Regions from separate parts of the Streptomyces sp. NPDC058620 genome, predicted to be linked through region 1. Evidence: predicted binding sites of a transcription regulator. Region 1 holds the regulator's gene; the other holds the start of a gene.
The links. The regulator HspR, encoded in region 1, represses chaperone genes until heat shock. The targets are predictions, from matches to a motif close to TTGAGNNNNNNNNNCTCAA.
Positions count from the first base shown of each region.

Region 2: the regulator HspR is predicted to act here: its motif matches at 5,497-5,515, upstream of lon (endopeptidase La).

Region 1 covers NZ_JBHXQO010000039.1:30,429-38,837, reverse strand. Annotated here, with positions in the region: gene clpB (ATP-dependent chaperone ClpB) at 1-1,939, opposite strand, end outside; gene ACFWSK_RS27865 (pyridoxamine 5'-phosphate oxidase family protein) at 2,151-2,552, shown strand; gene ACFWSK_RS27860 ((2Fe-2S)-binding protein) at 2,665-2,985, opposite strand; gene ACFWSK_RS27855 (hypothetical protein) at 2,982-3,176, opposite strand; gene ACFWSK_RS27850 (helix-turn-helix transcriptional regulator) at 3,328-4,308, shown strand; gene ACFWSK_RS27845 (LuxR C-terminal-related transcriptional regulator) at 4,499-5,515, shown strand; gene ACFWSK_RS27840 (heat shock protein transcriptional repressor HspR) at 5,540-5,992, opposite strand; gene dnaJ (molecular chaperone DnaJ) at 5,994-7,181, opposite strand; gene grpE (nucleotide exchange factor GrpE) at 7,275-7,925, opposite strand; gene dnaK (molecular chaperone DnaK) at 7,922-8,409, opposite strand, start outside.
Region 2 covers NZ_JBHXQO010000008.1:81,288-89,696, forward strand. Annotated here, with positions in the region: gene ACFWSK_RS11265 (multifunctional oxoglutarate decarboxylase/oxoglutarate dehydrogenase thiamine pyrophosphate-binding subunit/dihydrolipoyllysine-residue succinyltransferase subunit) at 1-1,600, opposite strand, end outside; gene ACFWSK_RS11270 (ATP-binding protein) at 1,858-2,934, opposite strand; gene ACFWSK_RS11275 (response regulator transcription factor) at 2,931-3,668, opposite strand; gene ACFWSK_RS11280 (spermidine synthase) at 3,900-4,577, opposite strand; gene ACFWSK_RS11285 (isochorismatase family protein) at 4,770-5,354, opposite strand; gene lon (endopeptidase La) at 5,538-7,961, shown strand; gene ACFWSK_RS11295 (polysaccharide deacetylase family protein) at 8,061-8,409, opposite strand, start outside.

The DNA.
Region 1 (8,409 bases):
CGCTGTGCTTCTCGCCGTACTCGCTCATGTCGATGCGGATCATGGCCCGCTCGTCGTCGAACAGGAAGTCCGCGAGCGCCTTGGCCAGCTCGGTCTTGCCGACACCGGTCGGCCCGAGGAAGAGGAAGGAGCCGGTGGGACGGTCCGGGTCGGCGATTCCGGCCCGCGTACGGCGTACCGCGTCCGACACCGCCTGCACGGCCTGGGTCTGCCCGATCAGCCGCTTGCCGAGCTCTTCCTCCATGCGCAGCAGCTTCTGCGTCTCGCCCTCCAGGAGCCGCCCGGCGGGGATGCCGGTCCAGGCGCCGACGACATCCGCGATGTCGTCCGGGCCGACCTCGTCCTTGACCATGGTGTCCTTGGCGGCTTCCTGCTCCGCCTCGTCCGCCTCGGCGAGTTCGCGCTCCAGGCCGGGGATCTCCCCGTAGAGCAGCTTGGACGCGGTGTCGAAGTCCCCGTCGCGCTGGGCGCGCTCGGCCTGGCCGCGCAGGTCGTCGAGGCGTTCCTTCAGCTCACCGACGCGGTTGAGCCCTTCCTTCTCCTTCTCCCAGCGGGCGGTCAGGCCGCGCAGTTCCTCCTCCTTGTCGGCGAGGTCGCGGCGGAGCTTGTCCAGGCGCTGCCTGGACGCTGGGTCGGTCTCGTTCTTGAGCGCCAGCTCCTCCATCCGCAGACGGTCGACGGCGCGCTGGAGCTCGTCGATCTCCAGAGGTGAGGAGTCGATCTCCATGCGGAGCCGGGAGGCCGCCTCGTCCACGAGATCGATGGCCTTGTCCGGAAGGAAGCGGGAGGTGATGTAGCGGTCGGAGAGGGTCGCGGCGGCGACCAGGGCGGAGTCGGCGATCTGGACCTTGTGGTGTGCCTCGTACCGGCCCTTGAGCCCGCGCAGGATCGCGATGGTGTCCTCGACGGAGGGCTCGGCGACCAGGACCTGCTGGAAGCGGCGCTCCAGGGCGGGGTCCTTCTCGATCCGCTCGCGGTACTCGTCGAGGGTGGTCGCGCCGACCATGCGCAGCTCACCACGGGCCAGCATGGGCTTGAGCATGTTGCCCGCGTCCATCGCGGAGTCCCCGCCGGCGCCGGCGCCGACCACGGTGTGCAGCTCGTCGATGAAGGTGATGATCTGGCCGTCGCTCTCCTTGATCTCGGAGAGGACGGTCTTCAGGCGCTCCTCGAACTCGCCGCGGTACTTGGCGCCCGCGACCATCGCGCCGAGGTCGAGCGAGACGAGCCGCTTGTTCTTGAGGCTTTCGGGAACGTCGCCCTTGACGATGCGCTGGGCGAGTCCCTCGACGACGGCCGTCTTGCCGACGCCGGGCTCACCGATGAGCACGGGGTTGTTCTTCGTACGCCGCGACAGCACCTGGACGACGCGGCGGATCTCCTGGTCCCGGCCGATGACGGGGTCGAGCTTGCCTTCCCTGGCCGCGGCCGTGAAATCCGTACCGAACTTCTCCAGGGCCTTGTACTGACCCTCCGGGTCGGGTGTGGTCACCCTTCGCCCTCCCCTGCTCTTCTCGAACGCGTCCAGCAGCTTCTTCGCACTGGCACCCTGCTGAGTGAGGATCTCACCGGCGCGGCCGCCCTTGGACGCGATGCCGATCAGCAGGTGCTCGGTGGAGAGGTAGTCGTCGCCGAGCTCCTTCGCGCGCTGCGCGGCGTCGGCGATGACGGCCAGGAGCTCACGGTTGGGCTGCGGGGGCGCGACGGTGGAACCGGTGACGCTGGGCTGTGTCCCGAGGAGGCGTTCGGCCTCGGCGCGTACGGCCACCTGGTCGGCGTCGACGGCGGCCAGCAGGTCGATGATGTTCTCGTTGTCCTCGCCCGCGAGCAGGGCGAGCAGCAGGTGCCCGGGGGTCAGATCGGGGTGCCCGTCCTTCACGGCCCGGCTGGTGGCCGCGTTGAGGGCATCCCGGCTCTTGTTGGTCAGCTCGGCGTCCACGTGCGCTCTCTCCTCCGTGCGATGGGCGGTATGTCGTCAACGCGTATGCCGTTGACACTGACATGGTCAACGTGCACAAAGTTGAGCGTACTCCGCTCAAGCCGAAAACGGGAGCACTGCTGTGCTTCCCCCGCGACCCGCTGACGAGTGAACCGGCCACCGGACGCCCCCGCCACCGCGCCGCGGTACCCCGGCTGCCTAGGCTTGAGTCATGCACGATGTACGCAACCCCAGCCCCGAGTACCTCGCCTTCTGGCGCGAGCGCCACGTCTGCACGCTGACGACGCTCCGCCCGGACGGCACCCCGCACGTGGTGCCCGTCGGGGTGACGTACGACCCCGGGGCCGGGCTCGCACGGGTCATCACCAGCAAGAGCAGCCGCAAGGTCGCCCACGTCCTGGCGGCGGCGCCGGGCGAGGCACGGGCCGCGGTCTGCCAGATGCACAAGGCGCGCTGGGCGACGCTGGAGGGCGTGGCTACGATCCGCACGGAGCGGGAGGTCGTCGACGACGCGGTACGCCGCTACGCGGAACGATACGAGCGCACCCCGCGGCCCAACCCCGAGCGGGTCGTCATCGAGATCGCCCTGGACCGGGCGCTCGGCAGGGCCTGAGCCTGCCCGGGGCCGACGGCCCCGGGCAGCACAACGGCGCCATCGTGTTCAGGTCACGATGGCGCCGCTGTGTGGGGGAAGCGCCTGAACGATATGGAACGACGGGGGTCGTTCAGGCACTGCGGGGGGTGGCGGAGATGGCTTCAGATTCGAACAGCTCGTGGTCCCGCTGATCGAGGTTGACGAAGATCATGCCGTACCTGACGGCACAACGGACCGGTTGCGGGGCCCCGCGGGGCCGACGAAGGCAGCGATAGGCGCGGACGTCCTCGCCCTCTTCCATCACGACGACGACCGGCTCACCGAACAGGGTGACCATCAACGAGTCGCCACGACGGGGGAGTGCCGTGAGCAGATCGATGAAGTGCCACCCGGAGCGATAGGCCGTGGCCATCTCGCGCCGGAAGGTACGGTCGTCCGGCGGGGTGGTCATGCCTTTGTGCCGGCAGGGGCGACACCCCACGTGATGTCACCGAGCGTGGCCGGCGTGGAGTCGCCCCACGTAATGTCGCCGGTGGCCGTCTGCGTGGCAGCACTCACATCCGCTGCCGGTGCGCCCCAGGTGATGTCACCGCTACCCAGAGCGCCGTAGGCCAGGGCCCCCACGAAAGCAGTGGCAAGCACCGAGCGAAGCATTCGCTTATACATTTCGGCTTCGTCCTCACTTGATGGATTCATCTCCCCCGCACTAAGACGATGTCCCACCCGGCCACGCGAACACCACCGGATCGATGCATCATGTTCCTGCACGTTCAGGAACATGGGGGGTGGGCAAATGATCGCAAGTGCCTCAAAACCGGCACATCCTCACGGGATCACCGAACTATGCGATGCGGGACAGCGCCTCTACGCCAGCGCATTGCGATCCGGCCGGATACCGCGAGCGGAGGTCACGCCCGCCCCGTGCCTGATGGACTTCGCCCTCTTGCACCCGGATCCCGATGACGCCGACTGGCTTCGCCCCGTTCCCCCTTCAGCGGCGCTCGCCCAACGGCTGCATCCGATCGAGCGGGAAATCACGGAGCGCAGAAGGCTCTCCCTCGAGCTGGCCGAATCATTTGAGCCATTCATGGACATCAGCGCACAGGACCCGCCGACCACTCACGCCATCACGGTGCTCGAGGGCAGCACCCGGATCAACGCTGCCATAGACGTGGCCACCGCCGAATGTCACACCGAAGTACTCACCGTTCAACCCGGTGGCCTCCGGAGCGAGAACATTCTCAGTAAGGGGCTGGAACGCGGTCAGGCCGTGGTCGATCGCGGTGTCAGCATTCGTACCCTTTACCAGCACACTGTGCGACACCACCAAGGAACCTTCGCCTACGCGGAGCGCCTCGCCGAGGGTGTCCAGATCCGGACCCTGGAGGAACTCGTCGAGCGCATGCTCATCTTCGACCGGACGGTTGCCTTCATCCCCGCGCAGGACGACCGGACAGTCGCTCTGGAACTCCGGCATCCGGGGCTCGTCTCCTACCTCACAAGCGTCTTCGAGCAGTTGTGGCAACGCGCTACCCCTCTCCTGGAGGAGATTCGGTACGACCCGACTCCCGAAGGCGTCAGTGGCGTCCAGCGCTCCATCGCCCAACTCCTCGTCGACGGGTACGTCGACGAGGCCATCGCACGCCGCCTGGGCATGCACGTGCGCACGTGCCGCTCCCACATCGCGAAACTGTCCGCGACCCTGGGGAGTTCCAGCCGGGCACAACTCGGCTACCTGATCGCCCGGTCAGGAATCCTGGACCAGGATTCCTGACCTGCCCGACCGGCCCCTCCGGCATCCCCATCCCAGAGCCGGAAGGTGCGGCCGCGCAACGGGGGAGAGCACGGCCGCACCCTGATCCATCAGGGAAGTTCCCGGCTCCCCCGACGCATCCAGACTCCCCCGGTAACTACGCTTCCACCACCGTCATCTTGTTGCATTGCAAAAAGTGAGGGGCTCTCAAATGAATACGGATGGGACGAATGCAGTCCATCCGCACGGGAACAGAGAACTCTGCGAGCCGGCGATCCGGCTGTACGAGTCAGCCCTCAGAAATGGGCGCATTGCCCGCACCGAACTCGCTTCCACCCCCTGCCTCATCGAAATGGCACTCCTCCATCCCGACCCTCTGAACGACTCCTGGATGCGCCCGGTCTCCCCCTCCGCAGCCCTGGCCCACCTGCTGCACCCCATCACACGGGAAATCGACGAACGCATCCAGCTCACTGCCGCTCTGAGCAGTACCTTGTCCCCCCTGGCCTCCGTCGCCAGCGAGGACCTCGCTCTCGCCATCACCGTGCTCGAAGGGAAACAGACGATCCAGTCGACCATCTACGAGGCAAGCGCCACGGCCACTGCCGAAGTCTGGACGGCGCAACCCGGAAGCAACCGGCCGGCCGACAAGTTACAGGAGTCACTGGGCAACGCCCGGCTGGCCATCGCACGCGGGGCACAGCTCCGGCACCTCTACCAGCACTCGGCGCGCTACAGCACCGCCATCAGGGAATACCTCGATCAGATACCGGGGAGCAGCCTGAAGGTGCGCACCACTGAACAGACCGTGGAGCGACTGATCATCTTCGACCGCACGGTGGCGTTCATTCCGGCCACACCCGACCGGAACATGGCGCTGGAGATCCGCAATCCCGCGATCGTCCGCTATCTGGTCCGGGTGTACGAGACTCTCTGGGCCCAGGCCACCCCCTTCGCGGAACAGCTTCCGACAGCCGCCCCCGGCACCCCCGTCACCGCCGTCCAGCACAGCATCGCCCGCCTGCTCGTCGAAGGGCACGTCGACGACATCGTGGCCCGCAAGCTCGGCATCAGCGTCCGCACCTGCCGCGCCCACATCGCCAAGCTCATGCAGGCACTCGACGCGACGAGCCGTACCCATCTGGGCGCGCTGCTCGTGCAGTCGGGGATCGTCGCGACACCGGTCGCACCTGAGCAGGAGGCCCGCCACCCGGATGAACACGGGTGACGGGCCTCCTGACGGGCAACGCGGCTAGTCCGTGACCCGCTTGGGCTTGGGGCGCCACACCACCAGCGCGCTCGCCTGCTGCACGTCCTGGTACGGGACCAGGTCGCGGCGGTACGAGGCGTGTACCTGGGCCTCGCGCTGCTGCATGGCCACCGTCGCCCCGTCGACCGCCGCGGAGAGCTCCGCGACGCGCTGCTGGAGCGCGGCGACCTGGTTCTCCAGCTCGATGATGCGCTTGATGCCGGCCAGGTTGATTCCCTCGTCCTGCGACAACTGCTGCACCGTGCGCAGCAGTTCGATGTCGCGGGCCGAGTAGCGTCTGCCGCGCCCGGCGGTGCGGTCCGGGGAGACCAGGCCGAGGCGGTCGTACTGGCGCAGCGTCTGCGGGTGCAGGCCCGAGAGCTGGGCCGCGATCGAGATCACGTACACCGGTGATTCGTCGGTTAGCTGGTACGGATTATGTCGACGGCCGTCCATCTCAAGCTCCCTTCGCAGCCTGGAACAGCTCCGCCCGCGGGTCCTCCTCCGCGGTCGCCTTCCGGTATGCCTCCAGTGCGTCCCGGGCCTCGGGTGCGAGGTCCGTGGGCACTGCCACCTCCACGGTGACCAGCAGGTCGCCGCGGGTGCCGTCCTTGCGGACCGCACCCTTGCCGCGGGCGCGCATCGTACGCCCGTTGGGGGTGCCGGCCGGAAGCTTCAGGGTGACCGGGGGGCCGCCGAGCGTCGGGACCTTCACCTCGCCGCCGAGCGCCGCCTCCGTGAAGGCGATCGGCACGGTGACGGTGAGGTTGTCGCCCTTGCGGCCGAAGACGGGGTGGGCGTCGACGTGGACGACGACGTACAGGTCGCCGGCCGGTCCGCCGCGTTCGCCCGGGCTGCCCTTGCCGCGCAGCCGGATGCGCTGGCCGTTCAGGACGCCCGCCGGAATCCTGACCTGCATGGTGCGCGCCGACCTCGCCCGCCCGCTGCCCTTGCAGACCTCGCAGGGGTCCTCGGCGATGAGGCCGCGGCCCTTGCAGTCCACGCAGGGGTCGGTGAGCGAGAAGCCGCCGCCGCTGCCGCGCGACACCTGTCCGGTGCCGACGCAGGTCGGGCAGACCCTCGGGGTGCCGTTCTTGTCGCCGGTGCCGGAACACGCCTTGCAGGGTGCCTGGCTGGACATCCGCAGCGGGACCGTGGCCCCGTCGACCGCCTCGGTGAAGCTGAGCGTCACCTCGGACTCGATGTCCTGGCCGCGCCGTGGCTGCACACGGGTGCCCGCGCCGCCGCGGTTGAAGAGGCCGCCGAAGACGTCTCCCAGACCACCGCCGCCGAACCCTCCGGCGCCGCCGGCCTGGCCGCCGCCCGGGGCGCCTCCGAAGAGGTCGCCCAGGTCGAAGTTGAAGTTGCCCCCCGCGCCACCGGGACCCGCCCGGAAGCCGCCTCCGTTGCCGAAGAGCGCGCGGGCTTCGTCGTACTCCTTGCGCTTCTTGCTGTCGCCGAGGATGTCGTTCGCCTCGGAGATCTCCTTGAAGCGCTCCTCCGCCTTGGCGTCACCCTTGTTGGCGTCCGGGTGGAACTCGCGGGCGAGCTTCCGGTACGCCTTCTTGACCTCGGCGTCGGTGGCGTCCTTGGGGACGCCGAGAACCTTGTAGTAGTCCTTCTCGACGAAGTCCTTCGTACTCATCGACGTCCCTCCTTCCGGACGATCGGCCGAGGAGCCGGCCCTGGGGCCGGGCTCCTGGCCGGTCGGTGTGCACCGAGGTGGTCGGACTGAATGTCAGACCTCCTCCGTGCCACCGCTCTCCTCGTCGTCTGCCTTCTCTTCCTTCGCCGCTCCCGGCGTCGCGCCGGGCTGCGGCTCGGCCACGGCCACCCGCGCGGGGCGGATGGTGCGGTCGCCGATGCGATACCCCGGCTGCAGGATCGCCACGCAGGTGTCCTCTGTGACATCCGGCGCGTACGAGTGCATCAGGGCCTCGTGGATCGTCGGGTCGAAGGGCTCACCCTCCTTGCCGAACTGCTGGAGACCCAGCTTCGCGACGACCATCTCCAGCGATTCGGCCACCGACTTGAAGCCGCCGACCAGCTCGCCGTGTTCCCGCGCGCGGCCGACGTCGTCGAGCACGGGCAGGAGCTCGGTCAGGAGACCCGCGACCGCGATCTCCTTGACCGTTACCCGGTCCCGCTCGACGCGGCGGCGGTAGTTCTGGTACTCGGCCTGGAGCCGCTGGAGGTCGCCCGTGCGCTCGCTGAGCGCGGTGCGGACCTGGTCCAGCTGTGCGGTCAGACCGACTGTCTGTACTGAGTCCCCGGCCGGGGACGCCTCCTCCTCCGGAGAGGGGGTGGCGTCCTTCGGCTCAGCTCCGTCAGGGGTGGTGTCGGAGGGGACGTCAGGCTTCTCCTCGAAGCCCGGAGTCTCCTCGGTCACACCGCACCGCCCTTGGTGTCCTTCTCGTCGTCGACGATCTCGGCGTCCACGACGTCGTCACCGTCGGCCTGGGCCTGACCGGCGCCCGGCGCGTCGGCACCCGGCGTCGCACCCTCGGCCTGGGCGTTGGCGTACATCGCCTGGCCCAGCTTCTGGGAGACGGCCGCGACCTTCTCGGTGGCGGTACGGATCTCGGCGGTGTCCTCGCCCTTGAGCTTTTCCTTCAGCTCGGTGAGGGACTCCTCGACCTCCGTCTTGACGTCGGCCGGAACCTTGTCCTCGTTGTCCTTGAGGAACTTCTCCGTCTGGTAGACGAGCTGCTCGCCCTGGTTACGGGACTCGGCGGCCTCGCGACGACGGTGGTCCTCGTCCGCGTACTGCTCGGCCTCTTCGCGCATCCGGTTGACCTCGTCCTTCGGCAGCGACGAGCCACCGGTGACGGTCATCTTCTGCTCCTTGCCGGTGCCGAGGTCCTTGGCAGCGA
Region 2 (8,409 bases), on a different contig from region 1:
CCGGAGCGGGGCGCGGACGCTCCACCCGGTCCTGGAGCCACTTGCGCTCCTTCGGCTCCTGGATGTGCATGAACTCGATGCCGGTGGTGCGGCAGTACGACTCGCGCAGGACGCCGAGGATGTCGCGGAGCTTCATCATCGTCTTGCCGGCGAAACCGCCGACCGCGAAGTCCCGCTCCAGGTCCCACAGGGTGAGGCCGTGCTCGGTGATGTCGAGGTCGGGGTGCTTGCGCTGGCGGTACTCCAGCGGGTCGGTGTCGGCCATGACGTGGCCGCGGACCCGGTAGGAGTGGATCAGCTCGAAGACCCGTGCGGCCTTGGTGACGTCGTCGTCGTGCGAGGCGTCGATGTCCTTGAGCCAGCGGACCGGCTCGTAGGGGATGCGCAGCGCCTTGAAGATCTCGTCGTAGAACTCGTTCTCGCCGAGCAGGAGCTGGCTCAGGACGCGCAGGAACTCGCCGGAGGCGGCGCCCTGGATGACCCGGTGGTCGTACGTCGAGGTCAGCGTCATGACCTTCGAGATGCCCAGCTTGTTCAGGGTGTCCTGCGACGTGCCCTGGAACTCGGCCGGGTAGTCCATCGCGCCGACGCCCATGATGAGGCCCTGTCCGGGCATCAGGCGGGGCACCGAGTGCACGGTGCCGATGCCGCCGGGGTTGGTCAGCGAGGCGGTGACTCCGGTGAAGTCGTCCATGCCGAGCTTGCCGACGCGGGCACGGCGGACGATGTCCTCGTACGCCTGCCAGAACTCGAAGAAGTTGAGCGTCTCGGCCTTCTTGATGGCCGCGACGACGAGCTGGCGGTCACCGTTCGGCTTGACCAGGTCGATGGCCAGGCCGAGGTTCACGTGCTCCGGCTTGACCAGGGTCGGCTTGCCGTCCTTGACCGTGAAGGAGTAGTTCATCGACGGCATGGCCTTGAGGGCCTGCACCATCGCGTACCCGATGAGGTGGGTGAAGGAGATCTTCCCGCCCCGGGCGCGCTTCAGATGGTTGTTGATGACGATGCGGTTGTCGAAGAGCAGCTTCACCGGGACCGCGCGGACGGACGTGGCCGTCGGCAGCTCCAGCGAGGCGTTCATGTTCTTCGCGACCGCGGCCGAGGGGCCGCGCAGCGTCACGTACTCCGGGCCGGCCGGGGCCTCGGCCGCCGGAGCGGCCTTCGCCGGAGCGGCAGCCGGTGCCGGAGCCGCCGCGGCCTTCGCCGGTGCTGCCGGGGCAGCGGGCGCGGGTGCGGCGGGTGCCGGAGCGGCGGCTGCGGGCTGCGCCGGAGCGACAGGTGCCGCGGCCGGAGCCGGGGTCTGCGCGGGCGCGGCCGGGGCAGCGGTGGTGGTCTGGGTCGGTGCGGGCCCGGCCGGGGCCGGCGTCACCGCAGCCCCCGCGGCTGCGGTGCCGGGCTTTTCCGCCGTGCCGGACGAACCCGGCTTGTAGTCGGCGAAGAAGTCCCACCAGGCGCGATCGACCGAATTGGGGTCCTGGAGGTACTGCTGGTAGATCTCGTCGACGAGCCACTCATTGGGCCCGAATGCGGCGGCAGGATTGTTCCCCTGCTCCGATTGGTCGGTCGAGATGCTCGAGTTACTGGGGGACTGAGACGACACGGCGGCAACCGCCCTCTTCCGCTTCACAAGGTGATGGACAGCGGAAATCAAGGCTACGCCTCCCCGGCCGTTACGTGCAGACCGGGCCTGTCTTCGTCGCGCACATCACATCGGAAGCCGGGTTTCGGCGCATGAAATGGCGGGAAACAAGCGGGGTTCCGCCGCACTTCGGGTACGCGACAGCGCGGTTACGGTCACTAGACCGCAACCACACAGGGAACCGCACGCAGAACGTGCCCTTCGGTTCGAACTCTATGTCAACCTCGCGGCTGACGGACTCCCGGAAGAGTGACCTGTATCCGGCAGCCGCGTGCTGATTCGGCCACACGGATGCGGCCGCCGTGCATCTCCACCGCCCACCTGGCGATCGCCAGGCCCAGACCCGTACCGCCGTCGCTGCCGGGACCGTGCGGAGAGGGGACCTGACCGCGGTTGAACCGCTCGAAGACCCGGTGACGCTCCGCCTCCGGGATGCCGGGCCCCTCGTCGACGACTTCCAGCTCCAGCGACTCGGGGCGCTCCCCGCGCCGTGCCAGCACGGTGACCCGACCGTGCGGCGGGCTGTGCTTGACCGCGTTGTCGATGAGGTTGGCGACCACCTGGTGCAGCCGCTCCGCGTCGGCGTGCGCCGTCAGTTCGGGCGGCGACACGTCGAGGTGCAGATGGACGTCGAGCCGCGAGTGGTTGCCGGAACCGGAGGACAGCCCGCGCTGTGACGCCGCGAGGTTGGCCTCCTTCAGCACCCCGGAGAGATACGGCCACACCTCGAAGCGGCGGGCCTTGAGCGCCACCACCCCGTTGTCGAGCCGGGAGAGATCCAGCAGGGTCTCCACCAGCCGGCCCAGCCGCTCGGTCTGCTGCAGCGCCGTGCGCATCGTCTCCGGATCGGCGGCCGAGACCCCGTCGACGACGTTCTCCAGCACGGCTCTCAGCGCCGCGATGGGTGTGCGCAACTCATGGGAGACATTGGCCACCAGCTCCTTGCGGTGCCGGTCCTCGGCCTCCAGATCGTCCGCCATGCGGTTGATCGTCTGCGCGAGGTCGCCCAGCTCGTCGCGGCGGCCGGCCCCGCTCACCCGCGTCGTGTAGTCGCCGTGCGAGATGGACCGGGCCACGGCTCTCATCTCGTCCAGCGGCGCGGTCAGACCGTGTGCCACGAACTGGGTGATCAGCAGGGTCGCGATCACCGAGAACACCGTGATGAACCGGAACTCGGTCCTGGTCCGCAGCGCCACGATCAGCAGACCAGTGGTGATGAACACCGAGATCACGACGAGCGTGCCCAGCTTGGCCTTGATGGAGAAGGGTCTCAGCCGGCAGCCGGGCCCGTTCATGGCGCGGGGGTCTCCAGTGCGTAGCCGACGCCGTGGACGGTACGGATCCGCTCGGCGCCGATCTTCCGGCGCAGCGCCTTGATGTGACTGTCGACGGTACGGGTGCCCGAGGCGTCCGCCCAGTCCCAGACCTCGGCCAGCAGCTGCTCCCGGGAGAGCACCGCGCGCGGCGTATTGGCCAGGCAGACCAGCAGGTCGAACTCGGTCGGTGTGAGGTGGACGTCGTCCGCCCGCACCCGGACCCGGCGCTGCGCGTGGTCGATCTCCAGCTCGCCGAGGCGCAGGATGCCGCTGCGCGGCGTCACCGCGGCGAGCGCCGCACGCTCCACCCGGCGCAGCAGGACGTGCACCCGGGCCGCCAGCTCACGCATGGAGAAGGGCTTGGTCATGTAGTCGTCGGCGCCGACGCCGAGCCCGACCAGCATGTCGGTCTCGTCGTCGCGGGCCGTCAGCATCAGCACCGGCACGGGGCGCTGGGCCTGCACGCGGCGGCAGACCTCCAGCCCGTCGAAGCCGGGGAGCATGATGTCGAGCACCATGAGATCGGGCTGCCATGCCTCGGCCGCGTCCACGGCCGCGGGGCCGTCCAGCGCGGTCTGCACCAGGAAGCCCTCGGCCCGGAGTCTCGCGGCAATGGCGTCCACGATCGTGGAGTCGTCCTCGACCACCAGAACCCGGCGCTGCGCACCCGGGGTGGCCGCGACGCCGTTGTGGGTGGTGTGTGTCTGTTCCATCGCCCCGCCCCTGCCCGTTCTCGCGGGAGCCATTCCCCCGGAGGCACGGTCTTCGCTTGTGAATTTCGTGGGAGATCCCATGTGCCGCTCAGCAGCGTAGAGGCAGCGGACGGTCCACGGCTACGCAGGGTGTTGCCCCGCGTGAGGACTTTCGCCCCTCCGGAGGGCGGATCGTCTGCCTTGTGGGGCTTGGCCCGTGCCATAGGGGCGATGTGCGTACCGGGTGGGGGCTCAGCCGGTCCGCAGTGCGAGATGGACCACGTCCGGTACACCTCGGGCAACGGCTACTTCTTCAGTGCGTACCGCGCTGAATCCGGCATTCCGCATCGCCTGCTCGAACGCGGAGGAGGGCTGCGCGGACCACACGGCGAGCACTCCGCCCGGCGTGAGACGCTCCTTGCAGGCGGCGAGACCGGTGGCGGAATAGAGGCTTCCGTTGTCCTCCGTGACGGTCCAGTCCGGCCCGTTGTCGATGTCCAGACACAGGGCGTCGTAACGCTCCGTGGTCGTCCGGAGGTGGGCCACGAGGTCCGTGTGCACGATCTCGGTGCGCGGATCGGCCAGCGCCGGGCCGGAGATCCGGTCCAGCGGCCCCTGCCGGTGCCAGTCGACGATCGCCTGTTCCCGCTCGACGACGACGATCCGCCCCCAGCGTTCCTCCTCGGCGGCCCGGACGAGCGAGAACCCGACGCCGAGACCGCCGATGAGCACGGCCGGGGCGGTGCGCCCGTCGGGCAGCGCCGCGAGGGCCGCGTCGATCAGCAGCCGCTCGGACCGCCCGTCGGATGTGTCCATGAGGAAACAGCCGTTGGCGATGATCTCGAAGTCGTCCCCGCGCTCGCGCAGGACGACTTCGCCGAAGGGGCCTTCGCGGCGGTCGAGCGTGACGGGGGCGGTGCTGGCGGGCATGACGTGGCTCTCCGGTCTCCGGTGGTGGCGGTCGGTTCGACGGACCATCCTGGCGCTCCGGGCAGCCCCGGACCAGCGAATTGAGGAGACGGCGGCGGGGGCATCGGTGCGGGACGCGTCCAGCCGGGCGCCGGCCGGTTTCTCGTCGTACATCCGGTCGGGGCGGTCGCGCGGAGGCGACAGGTTGTTCATTCAGTGGGCCGGCGACGGCAGGGGTGCGAACGTGACGTCCGCGGCGCATGCGGTGACCTCGGCCTCGTCGCTGATGGCCCAGGCGGCGACCCGTGATGCCGTGGCCGCCGGAATCTCCTCGCTGATTCCGGGGGCGGCAGGAATGTTGTGCGTCGCGTGGGCGTCGTACGGGAGGACAACCCGATAACCGCGTGCCAGGGCCCCCCGGGCCGTGGCCTGGACGCACATCTCGGACATCAGGCCGCAGACGACGAGGCCCCGCACTCCGTGGCCGGCCAGCAGGCCGCCCAGGGAGGTCTCCTCGAAGCCGTCGTCCATGGACTTGCGGACGACGCACTCGCGGGGGCCGGTCCCGACGGGGAGGTGGAGTTCCCAGCCGGGGGTGTGCGGCTCGTCGCCCGCTCCGGCGGGCCCGTCGTTCTGGATGTGGACGACGAGCGCCCCGCTCGTACGGGCCCGTGCGATCAGGTCCGTCGTCCGGTCCAGGAGCAGGGCCGCTCCGGGCACCGCACCCGCCCCGGTGACGGAGGCGGACTGCACGTCCACCACGAGCAGGGCCTGGAGGGGAAAGCCGGGAAGGGTCATGGCGCCATCATCGCGACCCGGCCCCGCGCGCTGCCACGCGATTTCGAGCCGTGCAGGGGCGCGAACGGGCGCCGGAGCGGCGCGTGACGAGTGATCGCTGAGAGCGAACAGGGCTTGGGGAACATTCAGGCGCTCAGGAGCATTGAGTCCACATAGCTCAACTTGACTGCCGAAGGGGAGATCATGGCTACGGAGTCCAAGGCGTTCACACCGATCGATCTGCCTGTGCTGCCGCTCGACGACGAGGTAGTGCTGCCCGGAATGGTGGTGCCGCTGGATCTGTCGGACACGGAGGTGCGGGCCGCCGTGGAGGCCGCGCAGGCCGCCGCACGTGCCGGCGGCGGCAAGCCCGAGGTGCTGCTCGTCCCGCGTATCGACGGGACCTACACGGGGACCGGCGTCCTCGGCACCGTCGAGCAGGTCGGCCGGCTCTCGGACGGGGACCCGGGTGCGCTCATCCGGGCCCGTGACCGGGTGCGGATCGGTGCCGGGACCAGTGGGCCCGGCGGAGCGCTGTGGGTGGAGGGGACCAAGGTCGACGTCCTCGTCCCGGACCCGTTGCCCGGCTCCGCCGTGGAACTGGTCACGGAGTACAAGGCGCTCGCCACCAGCTGGCTGAAGAAGCGCGGCGCCTGGCAGGTCGTGGACCGGGTGCAGCAGATCGAGGACATCTCCGCCCTCGCCGACAACTCCGGTTACTCGCCGTTCCTGACCACCGCCCAGAAGGTGCAGCTCCTGGAGACCGCCGACGCGGTCGCCCGGCTGAAGCTCGCCATCCAGTGGCTCGGCGAACACCTCGCCGAGCAGGACGTGGCCGAGTCCATCGCCAAGGACGTCCAGGAGGGTGTCGACAAGCAGCAGCGCGAGTTCCTGCTGCGGCGCCAGCTCGACGCCGTACGCAAGGAGCTCTCGGAGCTCAACGGCGACCCGGAGGACGAGTCCGACGACTACCGGGCCCGCGTCGAGGCCGCCGACCTTCCCGAGCACGTCCGCGAGGCCGCGCTCAAGGAGGTCGACAAGCTGGAGCGGTCCTCCGACCAGAGCCCAGAGGGCTCCTGGATCAGGACCTGGCTCGACACCGTCCTCGAACTGCCGTGGACCGAGCGGACCGAGGACGCGTACGACATCCCGGGTGCGCAGCGCGTTCTCGACGCCGAGCACGCGGGCCTCCAGGACGTGAAGGAGCGGATCACCGAATACCTGGCGGTGCGCAAGCGCCGTGCCGACCGCGGTCTGGGAGTCGTCGGCGGCCGCCGGGGCGGCGCCGTGCTGGCTCTGGTGGGCCCTCCTGGAGTCGGAAAGACCTCGCTCGGTGAGAGCGTCGCGCACGCCATGGGCCGCAAGTTCGTCCGTGTCGCGCTCGGCGGTGTCCGGGACGAGGCGGAGATCAGGGGCCACCGGCGTACGTACGTCGGCGCGCTTCCCGGGCGTATCGTCCGCGCCATCAAGGAGGCCGGTTCCATGAACCCGGTCGTCCTGCTCGACGAGATCGACAAGGTCGGCTCGGACTTCCGGGGCGACCCGGCCGCCGCCCTCCTGGAGGTCCTCGACCCGGCGCAGAACCACACCTTCCGCGACCACTACCTGGAGGTCGAACTCGACCTCAGCGACGTCGTCTTCCTGGCGACGGCCAATGTGCTCGACGCCATCCCGGAGGCCCTGCTCGACCGCATGGAGCTGGTCAGGCTGGACGGCTACACCGAGGACGAGAAGGTCGTCATCGCACGCGACCACCTGCTCCCGCGCCAGCTGGAGCGGGCCGGCCTGGAGAAGGAAGAGGTCGCGCTCGACGAGTCCGCGCTGCGCAAGCTGGCCGGCGAGTACACCCGCGAGGCCGGCGTCCGCAATCTGGAGCGGGCCGTCGCCCGGCTGCTCCGCAAGGTCGCGGCCCAGCACGAACTGGGCGAACGCGAGCTGCCGTTCACGGTCACGGACGAGGATCTGCGGGGCCTGATCGGGCGCCCGCACCACGTGCCCGAGTCCGCACAGGACCCGGCCGAGCGCCGCACCGCGGTGCCGGGCGTGGCCACTGGGCTTGCGGTGACCGGCGCCGGTGGTGATGTGCTGTTCGTCGAGGCTTCGCTGGCCGACCCGGAGACCGGGGCGTCCGGACTGACCCTGACGGGCCAGCTGGGTGACGTCATGAAGGAGTCCGCGCAGATCGCGCTGAGCTTCCTGCGGTCGCACGGCGCCGAGCTGGAGCTGCCGGTCGCGGATCTGAAGGACCGCGGGGTGCACATCCACTTCCCGGCGGGTGCGGTGCCCAAGGACGGTCCGAGTGCCGGAATCACGATGACGACGGCGCTGGCCTCGCTGCTGTCCGGCCGGCAGGTCCGTACGGATGTGGCGATGACCGGTGAGGTGTCGCTGACCGGACGCGTGCTGCCGATCGGCGGTCTGAAGCAGAAGCTGCTGGCCGCGCACCGCGCCGGGATCACCACCGTGGTGATCCCCAAGCGGAACGAGGCCGACCTGGACGACGTACCGGCCGAGGTCCTGGACGGTCTGGAGGTCCACCCGGTGACGGACGTCCGCCAGGTGCTGGAGATCGCCCTCGCCCCGGCCTCGGCCGGGCTCCGGGAGCAGAGGGTCCCGGCCGCGGCGTGAGTGCCATGCAGTGACGGGCGTGGTACGACGTGCACGGCCGGTACGGACGGCCCGTTCTCCCGAGGGAGGGCGGGCCGTTCCGCTTTTCGCGTCCGGCGCCTACGGCCGGTAGATCGTGCCCGGCACGGGCTCCGCCGGGGCCATCAGCTGGGGGACCGTCACGAAGGTGTAGCCGCGCTTCTTCAGCGCGTCGATGATGCCCGGCACCGCGGGCACGGTGCCCTTGTAGATGTCGTGCAGCAGGATGATGCCGTCCTTGCCCGCCTGGTCGAGAATCCGCTTCCTGATCAGCGCGGAGTCGTTCGTGGAGTAGTCCTTCGCGGTCGCGCTCCACAGGATCTGCGACAGCCCCAGCTCCTCGCAGATCCCGGAGACCGTGTCGTCGGTGCGGCCCTGCGGCGGACGCATGAGCCGCGGTTTCTTGCCGGTGATGGCCGCGATGGCGTCC